2 linked regions of the Sphaerotilus montanus genome follow. The main gene of each other region encodes a partner of the protein of the gene in region 2 in a complex. Links are inferred from orthologs where the notes say so. Each region holds a gene or a part of one and is shown on either strand. Other genes may lie near its edges. The genes, in order: mfd and uvrA.

The links.
Region 1: the proteins of uvrA (region 2) and mfd are in contact, whole or in part, in a crystal structure (PDB 4DFC), measured with the Escherichia coli proteins. The link is inferred for Sphaerotilus montanus from one-to-one orthologs.

The regions. Positions count from the first base shown.
Region 1 is NZ_JACCFH010000001.1:4,513,367-4,520,513, reverse strand. The notes cover bases 1,930-5,989. They hold mfd (transcription-repair coupling factor), read right to left. Parts: upstream 5,595-5,989; coding sequence 2,130-5,594; downstream 1,930-2,129. Other genes in these bases: ispD (2-C-methyl-D-erythritol 4-phosphate cytidylyltransferase), read left to right, coding at 5,667-5,989; BDD16_RS20640 (DUF4405 domain-containing protein), read right to left, coding at 1,930-2,027. Outside these bases: BDD16_RS20650 (HDOD domain-containing protein), read left to right, coding at 1-757; phosphoserine phosphatase SerB, read right to left, coding at 744-1,472; more of BDD16_RS20640, read right to left, coding at 1,530-1,929; more of ispD, read left to right, coding at 5,990-6,380; BDD16_RS20625 (NYN domain-containing protein), read left to right, coding at 6,465-7,037; ispF (2-C-methyl-D-erythritol 2,4-cyclodiphosphate synthase), read left to right, coding at 7,034-7,147. UniProt on the Escherichia coli protein: Couples transcription and DNA repair by recognizing RNA polymerase (RNAP) stalled at DNA lesions. Mediates ATP-dependent release of RNAP and its truncated transcript from the DNA, and recruitment of nucleotide excision repair machinery to the damaged site.
Region 2 is NZ_JACCFH010000001.1:1,506,527-1,513,125, reverse strand. The notes cover bases 1,362-4,873. They hold uvrA (excinuclease ABC subunit UvrA), read left to right. Parts: upstream 1,362-1,742; coding sequence 1,743-4,673; downstream 4,674-4,873. Other genes in these bases: BDD16_RS06750 (GGDEF domain-containing protein), read right to left, coding at 4,654-4,873; BDD16_RS06760 (amino acid ABC transporter ATP-binding protein), read left to right, coding at 1,362-1,675. Outside these bases: BDD16_RS06770 (amino acid ABC transporter permease), read left to right, coding at 1-272; BDD16_RS06765 (amino acid ABC transporter permease), read left to right, coding at 274-924; more of BDD16_RS06760, read left to right, coding at 914-1,361; more of BDD16_RS06750, read right to left, coding at 4,874-5,622; BDD16_RS06745 (putative bifunctional diguanylate cyclase/phosphodiesterase), read left to right, coding at 5,893-6,599. UniProt on the Escherichia coli protein: The UvrABC repair system catalyzes the recognition and processing of DNA lesions. UvrA is an ATPase and a DNA-binding protein. A damage recognition complex composed of 2 UvrA and 2 UvrB subunits scans DNA for abnormalities.

The sequences.
Region 1 (7,147 bases), 3.0 Mb from region 2 along the record:
GGCGCGCACACCACCACGCAGCGAGGAACTCGCCCGCATTGCCATGACGGATGTGGCCGTCTCTGCCGCGCTGCTGAAGGCGGCCTATGCGCCCTGGCTCGGCCGCGGACGTGGTCGCGGCACGCTGGCCCAGGCCTTCGAGCGGCTCGGACCCGTGCGCTGTACCGCGCTGCTCAGTGCGCTGGCCCTGCGCGAGGTGCTGCCCGCGCACGGGCCCTCGCTGGAGCGCTTCTGGGATGTCGCGCACCGGCGCAGCGTGGCGATGGCCTGGCTGGCGCGCCGGCATGGCGAGGTCGCGCCGGACGTGGCGCAGACCTTCGGGCTGTTCTGCGACGTCGGGATTCCCGTGCTGCTGCAGCGCTTCGAATCACCCAGCTACCGCGCCACGCTGGCCGAAGCCAATCTCGGCTTCCGCGCCTTCACCGAGGTGGAACGCGGACGACACGGCACCGACCATGCGGTCGTTGGTGCCGCGCTGGCCCGGACCTGGGGCGTCGGCGAGGAGATCGTCGAGGCGGTCTGCCTGCACCACGACTACCGCGTGCTCGGCGCGGAACACCGCCGCCGGCCGTCCAGCCTGCTGATCGCGCTGGCGCTGGTGGCCGAGCGCATGATCCAGCTCCACCGCGGCCGCAACCGCCACGGCGAGTGGCTGCGCGGGGGCGTCCAGGCGCTGGCGGCGCTGGGCATGAGCGAGGACGATTTCGAGGACTGGAGCGACGAGATCCGGACCCAGATGGTGCTCAGCGGTCCCTGAAGACGTCGAGCAGGCGGTCGAGTCCGCCGTCGTCGATGGCGACCATGGCCTGGGCGCGCACGGCCGGTTTGGCGTGGTGCGCGACCGACAGGCCCGCCACACCCATCATCGGCAGGTCGTTGGCGCCGTCGCCCATGGCGATGGCCTGCGCCGGGGCGATGCCCAGGCGGGCGCAGGTGGCCAGCAGCGTGCGGCGCTTTTCCTCGCCGTCGCAGATGTCGCCCCAGGGCTGGTCGACCATGCGGCCCGTCAGCTGGCCGTCCACGATCTCCAGCAGGTTGCTGCGCGCCTCGTCGAGTTGCAGGCGTGCGGCCACGCGGTCCGCGAAGAACGTGAAGCCGCCCGAGACCAGCAGCGTCTTCAGGCCGGCGGCGCGGCAGGCCCGGACCAGCGCTTCGGCGCCCGGATTCAGCTGCAGGCGCTGCGTGTAGACCTCTTCCAGCGCGCTGGCCGGCACGCCCTGCAGCAGGGCCACGCGGCGGCGCAGGCTGTCCTTGTAGTCGGTGATCTCGCCGCGCATCGCCGCGGCGGTGATGGCGGCGACCTCGGCCTTGCGCCCGGCGGCGTCGGCGATCTCGTCGACGCACTCGATGTTGATCAGCGTCGAGTCCATGTCGAAGGCGATGAGCTTGAAGTCGCTCAGGCGCAGCGGGGGCTCGAAACCCTGGATCACCAGGCCGGGGGCAAGTTCACGGGGGGAAGCGGCAACAGACATCGCGGCGGACAGTGCAGTGGGAACAGCCCGCGATCCTACCCGCTCGGCCGCCGGACCTCAGGGTCTGGGGGCGGCCAGCAGTCCGTTGAGCACACCGATCTGGCGCTTCAGGTCCGGGCCGACCAGCTCCGCCAGGGTCTGCGTGTCCGAGGTGGCCAGCACGCCGGAAGCGCCCAGGCGCTCGCGCAGCTCGGCCGGCGTGAGTTTCAGCACCGGGGCCAGCGTCGACAGCGGCACCTGCGCCATGGCCCGCAGCGGCGGCGCGAAGCCTGGTTCGCTCTTCTGGTCGCCGACGCTGAGGAAGGACAGCCCCAGCAGCACGGCGAACACGCCGATCAGCACCCGCCCGGTCGTCTGGGTCAGGTGGCGCTTGAAGGCGGCGAAGTTGACCGCGACGTGCAGACCGACCGCCACGACCATGGCCCAGCCCAGCCATTCGTGGGCCTCCTTGTTCAGGCCGCGGTCGAGGTGGAAGAACATCAGCCCCCCGGTGACGGCCATCAGCAAGAAGGCGCCGATGGTGAGGGGCGTGGCCCAGTGGCGTTGGATCGTCATGGTGGAGTTGCAGTGGTTCAAGGGATAACCCTGATTCTGCAACGGTCATGTGAACGCCATCCCCACCGCGCTGTTGCTGCCGTGTAAAGCCTGCTGGCGAGGTCAGCGGCCAGCCAGCGGCGTGCCCAGCGCCCGCAGCACGTCGCGCACGTACTGGGCCCGGTCCTTGGCATCCGGATAGGCGCGTTCGATGCGCAGCTTGTCGTTGCCGGCGAGCTTCACGTTCCGGTTCTTCTGCACCAGATCGATGATGCGCATCGGGTCGATCGGCGGATTCGGGCGGAAGTGGATGTTGATCACCGCCGGGCCTGCATCGATCTTGGTCACGCCGTAGGGCTTCGCCTGCACGCGCAGCCGGTGCAGGTCGAACAGCGCCTGCGCCTGCGCCGGCAGCTTGCCGAAGCGGTCGACACACTCCTCCAGCATCGTGTCGATCTTGTCCGCCTTGTCCGCGGTGGCCAGGCGCTTGTAGAGGTTCAGGCGCACCTGCACGTCCGGGCAATAGGCGTCCGGCAGCAACGCCGGCGCGTGCAGGTTGACGTCGGTGGTCGCGCCAAAGAAGCCGGTGGGCGAGAGCAGGTCCGGCTCCTGGCCCGCCTTGAGGGCGCGCACCGCTTCCGACAGCATCTCGTTGTAGAGCTGGAAGCCCACCTCCATCATGTTGCCGCTCTGGTGGTCGCCCAGCACCTCGCCGGCGCCGCGGATCTCCAGGTCGTGCATCGCGAGGTAGAAGCCCGAGCCGAGTTCTTCCATGCTCTGGATCGCGTCCAGCCGCTGCTGCGCCTGCTTGGTGAGGCCCTCGATGTCGGGCACCAGCAGGTAGGCATAGGCCTGGTGGTGGCTGCGGCCGACGCGTCCGCGCAGCTGGTGCAGCTGGGCCAGGCCGAACTTGTCCGCCCGCGCCATGAGGATGGTGTTGGCAGTCGGCACGTCGATGCCGGTCTCGATGATGGTCGAGCACAGCAGCACGTTGTGGCGCTGCGCCACGAAGTCGCGCATCACCCGCTCCAGCTCGCGCTCGGGCATCTGGCCATGGGCGACACCGATGCGCGCCTCGGGGATCAGCTCCTGCAGCGACTGGCGGCGGTTCTCGATCGTGTCGACCTCGTTGTGCAGGAAGTAGACCTGCCCGCCCCGCTGGAACTCGCGCAGCACCGCTTCGCGGATCACGCCCTTGCTCTCGTTGCGGACAAACGTCTTGATCGCCAGCCGGCGCTGCGGCGCGGTCGCGATCACCGACAGGTCGCGCAGGCCTTCGAGCGCCATGCCCAGCGTGCGCGGGATCGGTGTCGCGGTCAGCGTGAGCACATCGACCTCGGCGCGCATCGCCTTCATCTGCTCCTTGTGGCGTACGCCGAAGCGGTGTTCCTCGTCGATGATCAGCAGGCCCAGGTTCTTGAACTGGGTGTCCGGGCTGAGCAGCTTGTGCGTGCCGACCACGATGTCGATCGTGCCGGCCGCCAGCCCCTCCATCGCCGCCTTCACCTCCTTGGGCGAGCGGAAGCGGCTCATCTCGGCGATCTTCACCGGCCACTGCGCGAAGCGGTCGACCAGCGTCTGGTGGTGCTGCTCGGCCAGCAGCGTGGTGGGCGCGAGCAGGGCGACCTGCTTGCCGCCCATCACCGCGACGAACGCCGCCCGCAGCGCCACTTCCGTCTTGCCGAAACCCACATCGCCGCAGACCAGCCGGTCCATCGGGCGCGGGCTGATCATGTCCTGGATCACGGCGTGGATCGCGGCGTTCTGGTCGGCGGTCTCTTCGAAGCCGAAGCTGGCCGCGAACGCCTCGTAGTCCTGCGCCGCGTAGCGGAAGGCGTGGCCCTCGCGCGCGGCGCGGCGGGCGTAGAGGTTGAGCAGCTCGGCCGCGGCGTCGCGCACCTGCTCCGCCGCCTTGCGCTTGGCCTTCTCCCACTGGCCGGAGCCGAGCTTGTGCAGCGGCGCCTCGTCCGCGCTGACGCCGGTGTAGCGGCTGATCAGGTGCAGCTGCGACACGGGGACGTAGAGCGTGGCCTTGTCTGCGTATTCGAGGTGCAGGAACTCGGTCGGGCCTTCGCCGAGGTCGATGCCGATCAGGCCCTGGTAGCGGCCGATGCCGTGGTTGGCATGCACCACCGGGTCGCCCACCTTCAGCTCGGACAGATCCTTGATCAGCGCGTCGACGTCGCTGGTGGCCTCCTGGCGGCGACGGCGGCGGTGGGTGGGGGCGCTGTCGAACAGCTCGGTCTCGGTGACGAACTGGACGTGCGACTCGGTCCAGAAGAAGCCTGCGGCCAGCGGCGAGGTGGTGATCGCGTAGCGGTGGTCGCTGGCGAGGAAGGCGGCCAGCGACTCCACCGAGGCCGGCTCCAGCCGGTGGTCGCGCAGCAGCTCCAGGATGCTTTCGCGCCGGCCGGCGCTTTCGGCGACGATCAGCACGCGGGTCGGTGAGCGGGTCTCGCCCTGGCTGCGCGCGGTGCGGGTGAGGTGTTCCTCCAGCTTGCGCAGCGGATCCTGGCCGCCGCGCTCGATGGCCAGATCGGGCAGCGGGCGTGCCCAGTCCACGGCCTCGTTGCCGCGGATCGACAGCTGGGCGTGGCCGTTGCAGCGCGAGAAGAACTCGTCGAGCTTCAGGTAGAGGTCTTCCGGCGGCAGAATGGGCCGCTCGGGGTCGTGCTGCAGGAAGCGGTGGCGCTCGCGCGTCTCGGTCCAGAAACGCTCCAGTGCCTCGTTGACCTCGCCGTGCAGCGCGAGCACCGCGTTCGGGCCGAGGTAGTCGAAGATGCTGGCCGTCTCGTCGAAGAACAGTGGCAGGAAATACTCGATGCCACCGCCGACGATGCCCTGCGCGATGTCCTTGTAGAGGCGCGCCTTGCTCGGATCGCCCTCCATGCGCTCGCGCCACCGTGCCCGGAAATCCTGGCGGGCGCGCTCGTCCATCGGGAACTCGCGGCCGGGCAGCAGCCGCACTTCCGGCACCGGGTAGAGGCTGCGCTGGCTGTCGGGGTCGAAGACGCGGATCGAGTCGACCTCGTTGTCGAACAGGTCCACCCGGTAGGGCACCAGCGAGCCCATCGGGAACAGGTCGATCAGCCCGCCGCGCACGGCGTATTCCCCGTGCGAGACGACCTGGCTGACGTGCTGGTAGCCGGCCAGCGTGAGCTGGGATTTCAGCTTCGCTTCGTCGAGCTTCTGCTTCTGCTTGAAATGGAAGGTGTAGCCGGCCATGAAGGACGGCGGTGCCAGCCGCGTCAGCGCCGTGGTCGCCGGCAGCAGCACGACATCGACCTCGCCCGAGCGGATGCGCCAGAGCGTGGCCAGGCGCTCGGAGATGAGGTCCTGGTGCGGGCTGAAGGTGTCGTAGGGCAGGGTCTCCCAGTCCGGGAAGACGGCCACGCGCAAATCGGGCGCGAAAAAGGCCAGTTCGTCCGGCAGGCGCTGCACGTCGGCCGGCTCGGCGGTGACCACGCCCAGCACGTTGCCGGCGGCCTTGTGCTGTTGCGCGAACCGGGCCAGCAGCAGCGCGTCGGCGGAACCGAGCGGGCGTGGCACGGTGAATCGGTGGCCGGGGGCGATCTTGGGAAGCTGCATGGAGGGGTCGGTCAGGCGGCGGAGTCGGCGGCGATTCTAGGCCGCAGCCCATGAGCGGCGACAATCGGGGGCATGCAGATCGGAACCCTTCCCCGTTGTTACGCCCTTGTACCCTGCGCGGGCGTCGGCCTGCGCGCCGGCGCCGGTGGTCCCAAGCAATACCAGCGCGTCGCCGGCCAGGCCATGGTGGCGCACACGCTGGCGGCGCTGGCGCAGGTGGTGCGCATCGAGGCCACGCTGGTCGTGCTGTCGCCGGAGGACACGCAGTTCGAGGCGGCTGCGCCTGCGCATGTGGGCGAGCGGGCCTGGGTCGCGCACTGCGGCGGCGCAACGCGTGCGGAGAGTGTGGCCAATGGGCTGCTGGAATTGCAGGCCCGGGGTGTTCAGCCGCACGACTGGGTTCTGGTGCATGATGCGGCCCGATGCCTGTTGCAGCCAGCCTGGGTCGATCGCCTGATCGATGCCTGTCTGGACGACGAAGTGGGCGGTCTGCTGGCGCTGCCGCTGGCCGACACGCTCAAGCAGGCAGAGGGCGGGCGGGTGTCGTCGACGGTCGACCGCACCGGCAAATGGGCCGCGCAGACGCCCCAGATGTTCCGTGCCGGCTTGCTGCTGCCCGCCCTGCGCTTGGCGGGTGACAGCGTCACGGACGAGTCCAGCGCCATCGAAGCGCTCGGGCACCAGCCAAAACTGATACACGGGGATCTCACCAATCTGAAAGTCACCTGGCCCGAGGACTTTGTCCTCGCCGAGCGGCTGATGAAGGGCTTAAATGGAACCCCCTGACCGCGGGATGTCGCGGTCGCCGTGTCTTACTTGCTTGACTTTCCTTCCTGCCTTGATTTCTTCCTATTTCCGGACAACAACACCATGAAAACCGTATGGATCGTGGACGGGGCCTACCTGTTCAACTATGGCCGCAACCGCCCCTTCGACTACCTCAAGCTCAAGGCCGAGATGACCCGCCTCAACGGCGGGCCGATCTACGAGTCGTACTACCTGAACTCGACGCCCGACGCGGCCACCGAAAGCCAGAACGCCTTCCACAGCTGGCTCAAGTCGGCGCCGCCGCGTGGTCCGAAGATGCGGGTGCAGCTCTACACCATCAAGGACCTCAACACGACCTGCCCGAACTGCTCGCATGCCTTCCACCGCTCGGTGCAGAAGGGCGTGGACGTGGGCATCGCCACGCTGATCATCAAGCTGGCCGCGCAAGGGGTGTACGACCGCCTGATCCTGTCCGCCGGCGACGGGGATTTCGAGGACGCGATCACCTACATCAAGTCCGAGCTGCACAAGGAGTTCTGGCTGCACGGCGCCATGTCCAACCTGTCGACCGACCTGCAGTGCTACGCCGACCACGTGCTGTGGATGGACGACATGCACCCCGCGATCGACAAGGACAAGCCCAGCTACGGCAGCGGATCGGCGGTGTCGGCATGACGCTGGCGGCCATGCGGATCGGGGAGGGCTGGGATACCCATGCGCTGGTCGCCGGCCGTCCGCTGGTGCTGGGTGGCGTGACCATTCCCCACTCCGTCGGCCTGCTCGGC
Region 2 (6,599 bases):
TGCCCCCGGCACTCGGGCGGGTCTGGCCGGCGATGGTGGGCCAGATCGTGATCGTCATGCTGGGTTCGGCCGTGTGCGGCCAGATCGCGACCGCCGAGCTGAGCCACGCCGCCAACCTGGTCCACAGCCGCAACTTCCGCGCCTTCGAGGCCACGATCCTCGCGACCGCGGTCTACCTGCTGCTGGCGATCGTCCTGCGCCAGACGCTGCACTGGCTCGGGCCGCGCTGGGTGTTCGGCCGGGTCGCGCCGCTGGGTGGCGCGGGGCGCTGAGGTGGTCGACTTCTCGCTGTGGGACATCCTGCGCAACCTGCTGCTGGCGGCCCGCTGGACGGTGGCGCTGTCGCTGGTTGCCTTCGTCGGCGGCGCGCTGCTGGGCGGCGCACTGCTGCTGGCGCGGCTGGCACGCTGGCCGGGCGCCGCGACCTTCGGGGCGGTCCATGTGGCGCTGTTCCAGGGCACGCCGCTGCTGATGCAGCTCTTCCTGGCCTATTTCGGGCTGGCGCTGCTGGGCTGGAACGTGTCGGCCTGGATGGCGGCCAGCGTGGCGCTGACGCTCTACAGCAGCGCCTACCTGAGCGAGATCTGGCGCGGCTGCTTCATGGCGATCCCGCGCGGGCAGTGGGAGGCCGCCGACAGCCTGGCGCTCAGTCTGGGCGAACAGCTGCGCCACGTCATCGGCCCGCAGGCGCTGCGGCTGGCGATCGCGCCGACGGTGGGCTTCGCGGTGCAGGTCGTCAAGGGCACGGCGCTGGCCTCGGTCATCGGCTTCGTCGAGCTGACCAAGGCCGGCTCGATGATCACCAACGCCACCTTCCGTCCCTTCACCGTGTACGCCTGTGTGGCGTTGATGTACTTCGCGCTGTGCTTCCCGCTGTCGTGGTGGAGCCGCGTGCTGGAGAGGAAACTGCAACGTGTCCACTGAGCCAACCGAAGCCCCCGCGCTGGTGCGCATCCGGGGCCTGCACAAGTACTACGACCGCCACGAGGTGCTCAAGGGCATCGACCTGGACGTGGCGCCTGGCGAGGTCATCGCGCTGATCGGCCGCAGCGGCTCGGGCAAGAGCACGCTGCTGCGCTGCGTCAACGGCCTCGAACCCTTCCAGGCCGGCACGCTGACGGTGCAGGGCGAATCGCTGTCGCACCGCCGTGGCAACGCCGAGGCGATGCGCCGGCTGCGCCAGCAGGTCGGCATGGTCTTCCAGAGCTTCAACCTCTTCCCGCACCTGACGGTCGGGCGCAACGTGATGCTGGCGCCCGCGCTGGTGCAGCGCCGCGACGCCCGCGCCTGCGAGGCCCAGGCGCGCGCGCTGCTCGGCCGGGTCGGGCTGGCCGACAAGTTCGACGCCTGGCCGGACCAGCTCTCGGGCGGGCAGCAGCAGCGTGTGGCGATCGCGCGGGCGCTGGCGATGCAGCCGGCGGCGCTGCTGTGCGACGAGATCACCTCGGCGCTGGACCCGGAGCTGGTGGGCGAGGTGCTGCGCGTCGTCGAGCAGCTCGCCGGGGAGGGCATGACGCTGCTGATGGTGACGCACGAGATGGGCTTTGCCCGCAAGGTGGCCGACCGGGTGGTGTTCATGCACGCCGGCCGCATCCACGAGGTGGGTCCGCCCGAGACGCTCTTCAGCGCGCCGAAGACGCCGGAGCTGCAGCAGTTCCTGTCCGCGCTGCACTGATGCCGCGTCCTGCACGGGTGGCCGGTATCATGGCCGGTTGCCCTTGCGCCGCCGGAAGTTGCCTGTCATGCCCCTCGAATCCCCCAAGCCGCCTGTTGCGTCGCCTGCCCGCCAGTCGCTGATTTCCGTCCGCGGCGCCCGCACCCACAACCTGAAGAACATCGACCTCGACCTGCCCAAGAACGCGCTGGTCGTGATCACCGGGTTGTCGGGCTCGGGCAAATCGAGCCTGGCCTTCGACACGCTCTACGCGGAAGGGCAGCGCCGCTACGTCGAGAGCCTCAGCGCCTACGCCCGGCAGTTCCTGCAGTTGATGGACAAGCCCGACGTGGACGTGATCGAGGGCCTGTCGCCGGCGATCTCCATCGAGCAGAAGGCCACCAGCCACAACCCGCGCTCGACGGTGGGCACCATCACCGAGATCCACGACTACCTGCGCCTGCTCTACGCCCGCGCCGGCACGCCGTTCTGCCCCGACCACCACCTGCCGCTGGAGGCGCAGAGCATCAGCCAGATGGTGGACGCCACGCTGGCGCTGCCCGAGGAGATGAAGCTGATGGTGCTCGCGCCCGTGGTGCGCGACCGCAAGGGCGAGTTCGTCGAGCTGTTCGAGGGCATGCAGGCGCAGGGCTACGTGCGCTTTCGCGTCGACGGCCAGATCGTCGAGGCGACCGAGGTGCCGCCGCTCAAGAAGACCGAGAAGCACGACATCGACGTCGTCATCGACCGCCTCAAGGTGCGTCCCGACGCGCAGCAGCGGCTGGCCGAGAGCTTCGAGGCGGCGCTGCGCATCGCCGAAGGCCGCGCGCTCGTGCTGGAGATGGACTCCGGCCGCGAGCACCTGTTCTCCAGCAAGTTCTCGTGCCCGGTGTGCAGCTACTCGCTGTCGGAGCTGGAGCCGCGGCTGTTCTCGTTCAACTCGCCGGTCGGTGCCTGCCCGAGCTGCGACGGGCTGGGCCACGTCAACGTGTTCGACCCCGAGCGGGTGGTGGCGTTTCCGACGCTCAGCCTGGGCAGCGGTGCCGTCAAGGGCTGGGACCGGCGCAACGGCTACACCTTCTCGATGCTGGAGAGCGTCGCGGCGCACTACGGCTTCGATCTGGAGCTGCCCTTCGAGGAACTCGCGCCGGCCCACCGCCACGCGCTGCTCTACGGCTCCGGCGAGGACGAGATCACCTTCACCTACGCCGCCGAGGGCGCGAACGGCAAGAAGCGCAGCGTCAAGCGGGCGCACGCCTTCGAAGGGATCATCCCCAACCTGGAGCGCCGCTACCGCGAGACCGACTCGTCCGCGGTGCGCGAGGACCTGGCGCGCTACCAGGCCAACAAGCCCTGCGCCGACTGCGGCGGTGCACGCCTGCGCCGCGAGGCCCGCAACGTGCTGCTGGCCGATGCGAACGGCCTGCCGTCGCGGGCGATCTTCGAGGTCGAGCACGCCACGCTGGCCGACTGTCTGGCCTATTTCGAGGGCCTGCAGCTCAAGGGCGCCAAGGCCGACATCGCCGACAAGGTGGTGCGCGAGATCCGGGCGCGGCTGCGCTTCCTCAACGACGTCGGCCTGAACTACCTGAGCCTGGACCGCAGCGCCGACACGCTCTCCGGCGGCGAGGCGCAGCGCATCCGGCTGGCCAGCCAGATCGGCTCGGGGCTGTCGGGCGTGATGTACGTGCTCGACGAGCCGTCGATCGGCCTGCACCAGCGCGACAACGAGCGCCTGATCGGCACGCTCAAGCACCTGCGCGACCTCGGCAACAGCGTGCTGGTGGTCGAGCACGACGAAGACATGATCCGCGCCGCCGACCACGTCGTCGACATGGGGCCGGGCGCCGGCGTCCACGGTGGCCGCGTGATGGCCCAGGGCACGCCCGACGACGTGGCCGCCAACCCCGAATCACCGACCGGCCGCTACCTGTCGCAGGTGCTGCGCATCGAGCTGCCCGGCCAGCGCCGCCGGCTGCAGGACCAGGCGGATCCGCGCGTGCTGCGCGTCGTCAACGCCCGCGGCAACAACTTGAAGGGCGTCACGGCCGAGATCCCGGTGGGGCTGTTCACCTGCATCACCGGCGTGTCCGGCTCGGGCAAGAGCACGCTGATCAACGACACGCTCTATGCCGCGGTCGCCCGCAAGCTCTACCAGAGCCACCTGGAGCCCGAGGCGCACGACGAGATCGAGGGCCTGGAGCACTTCGACAAGGTCATCAACGTCGACCAGAGCCCCATCGGCCGCACCCCGCGCAGCAACCCCGCCACCTACACCGGCCTGTTCACGCCGATCCGCGAGCTGTTTGCCGAGATGCCGGCTGCCCGCGAGCGCGGCTACGGGCCGGGGCGCTTCAGCTTCAACGTGGCCGGCGGGCGCTGCGAGGCCTGCCAGGGCGACGGCGTGCTGAAGGTGGAGATGCACTTCCTGCCGGATGTCTACGTCCCCTGCGACACCTGCCACGGCAAGCGCTACAACCGCGAGACGCTCGAAGTCCTCTACAAGGGCAAGAACATCACCGAGGTGCTCGGCATGACGGTGGAGGACGCGCACGCCTTCTTCAGCGCGGTGCCGGCGCTGGCGCGCAAGCTGCAGACGCTGCTGGACGTGGGCCTGGGCTACATCAAGCTCGGGCAGTCGGCGACGACGCTCTCGGGCGGCGAGGCGCAGCGGGTCAAGCTGGCGCTGGAGCTGAGCAAGCGCGACACCGGCCGCACGCTCTACATCCTCGACGAGCCCACCACCGGGCTGCATTTCGCCGACATCCAGCTGCTGCTGCAGGTCCTGCACCAGCTCTGCGAGGCGGGCAACACGATCGTGGTGATCGAGCACAACCTCGACGTCATCAAGACCGCCGACTGGCTGCTCGACATGGGGCCGGAAGGTGGCGCAGGCGGCGGCAGGCTGCTGATCGCCGGAACGCCGGAGGACGTGGCGGCGTGCGAGGCGAGCCACACGGGGCGCTTCCTGAAGCCGCTGCTGGCGGCGGCCGAGCGGCTCAGCCCGCCAGCACCGTGACCCGGTCCCGACCGCTGTCCTTGGACGTGTAGAGCGCCTGGTCGGCGCGTTCCATGAAGGCGGTGCCGTTCTCGCCGTGACGGAACAGGGTCAGGCCGATGGAGATGGTGATGCGGGTGGCGTCATCGTCCTGGCCTTGGCGTCGAACCCGCGCAGCCGCTACCCGCAGGCGCACGCTCTCGGCGAGGGAGCGGGCTTCCGACAGGCTGCTCGACGGCATCAGCACCGCGAACTCCTCGCCCCCGATGCGTGCCGCCAGGCAGTCTGCCGGGGTGACTTCCTTGAGGATGGTGCCGACGGCGCGCAGCACGTGGTCGCCGTAGGGGTGGCCGTAGGTGTCGTTGATGCGCTTGAAATGGTCGATGTCGGCGATCATCAGGCAGGGGCGCTGGTAGCGCCGGGCCGGGGTGTCCGCTTCGGCCAGACAGGCCGCCAGGCGCTGGTCGAAGGCGCGGCGGTTGGCCAGTCCGGTCAGGCTGTCGAGGCGCGATTCCTCGTGGACGCGGCGCAGTTCGGCCCGCAGCTGGCCGATCTCGTTCTGGCTGTCGGACAGGCGCTGCTGCATCTCGGTCACGGCGACCTGCATCTGGCGCGTGGTGTTGAGCATCTCCTCCAGCGCGGGGGAGTGGGCGCTGCCGGCGAGTTCCTGGCTGAGTCGGGACAGCGAGGTGCCGTATTGCGCGGTCTGGTCACCGGCGCGGGCGGCCGATTCGGCCATGCCGGTCAGCACGGTCGAGACACCTTCGGCGGTGCGCTCGATGAGCGTGGCATCAATGCCGCCACCGGTGACAAAGCGCCGGTACATCGCGTCGGCGATGGCGTCGTCGAGCTGCAGGTGCTGGGCGAGGTAGCGGTCCATGGCCGCACGCAGCGCCGGGTTCTCGCCGCGCACGTACTCGTACCAGAGCGTGTAGTTCACGGGGTGCAGGGCACTGCCGTGGCGTTTCATGAGTTGCACCGCCTGTCGCAAGACATCGGCACTTCGCTCCATGCTGTCGTGGTATCTCATCGGTGTGGTCATCCCGGCGGGCTCGCCAGGCTCCAGCGAGTGTGCGGTGATGGTAGGGCGCTGCGGGCGGTCCGGTCGTCAGGAGTGCGGGCACTCTGGTACCCACTTCACGCCATGGCCGTCTGATCTGTCCCCCTGTCTGCAGGGGATCCGCGGACGGCTGCGCATTCGGTCCTTTCCGCCTGGCAGACCAGCCGTGACAATTTTTACATGTCACGCCGATCCCGTCCGCTGCACCGCTCGAACCGTCCTCCCCAGGCGTCCGGGCGGGCTGTGCCGTGGCGGGCTTCGGCGCTGCTGGCGGGTCTGGTGGTGGCGGGCGTGGCGGTGTTCGCGCCGCAGTCGTCGTTTCTGCTCGGGGCGCTGGTGGGCGCCCTGGCGGGGGGCGGGGTGCCCGGACTGTTCATGCTGGCGCGGCATCGCCAGGCCCGGCAGCAGGCGCAGACCGAGGCTGCACGCAGCCAGGAAACCACCGCGCTGCTGCTGCACGATTTCGAGACCCAGTCCGGTGCCTGGAGCTGGGCCGCCGACCGCGAGGGCCGCCTCACGCATGCCGCCGAGCGCATGGCCCGCGAACTCGGCTGTGGTGCGCCGGAGCTGCTGCTCGGCCAGTCGCTGCTGCAACTGCTGCGCTTCGGCGAGGGCGGGCCGTCGCTGGCCATGCAGCAGGGCTTCCGCGACACGCCGGACCGCCAGATGCCGCCCGACCTCGTCTGGCTGATGGGCTGCCTGGCCGGCAAGGCACCGTTCCGGGAGGTGGAGGTGCAGGTGCGCAGCCCCGTGCGCCGGGCGCTGTGGTGGTCGGTCAGCGGGGTGCCGGTGCTGGACGAGATCGGTCTGCAGGTCGGCTGGCGCGGTGTCGTGCGCGATGTGACGACGCTGCACGAGCAGTCGCGCGAACTGGAGCGGCTCGCGCA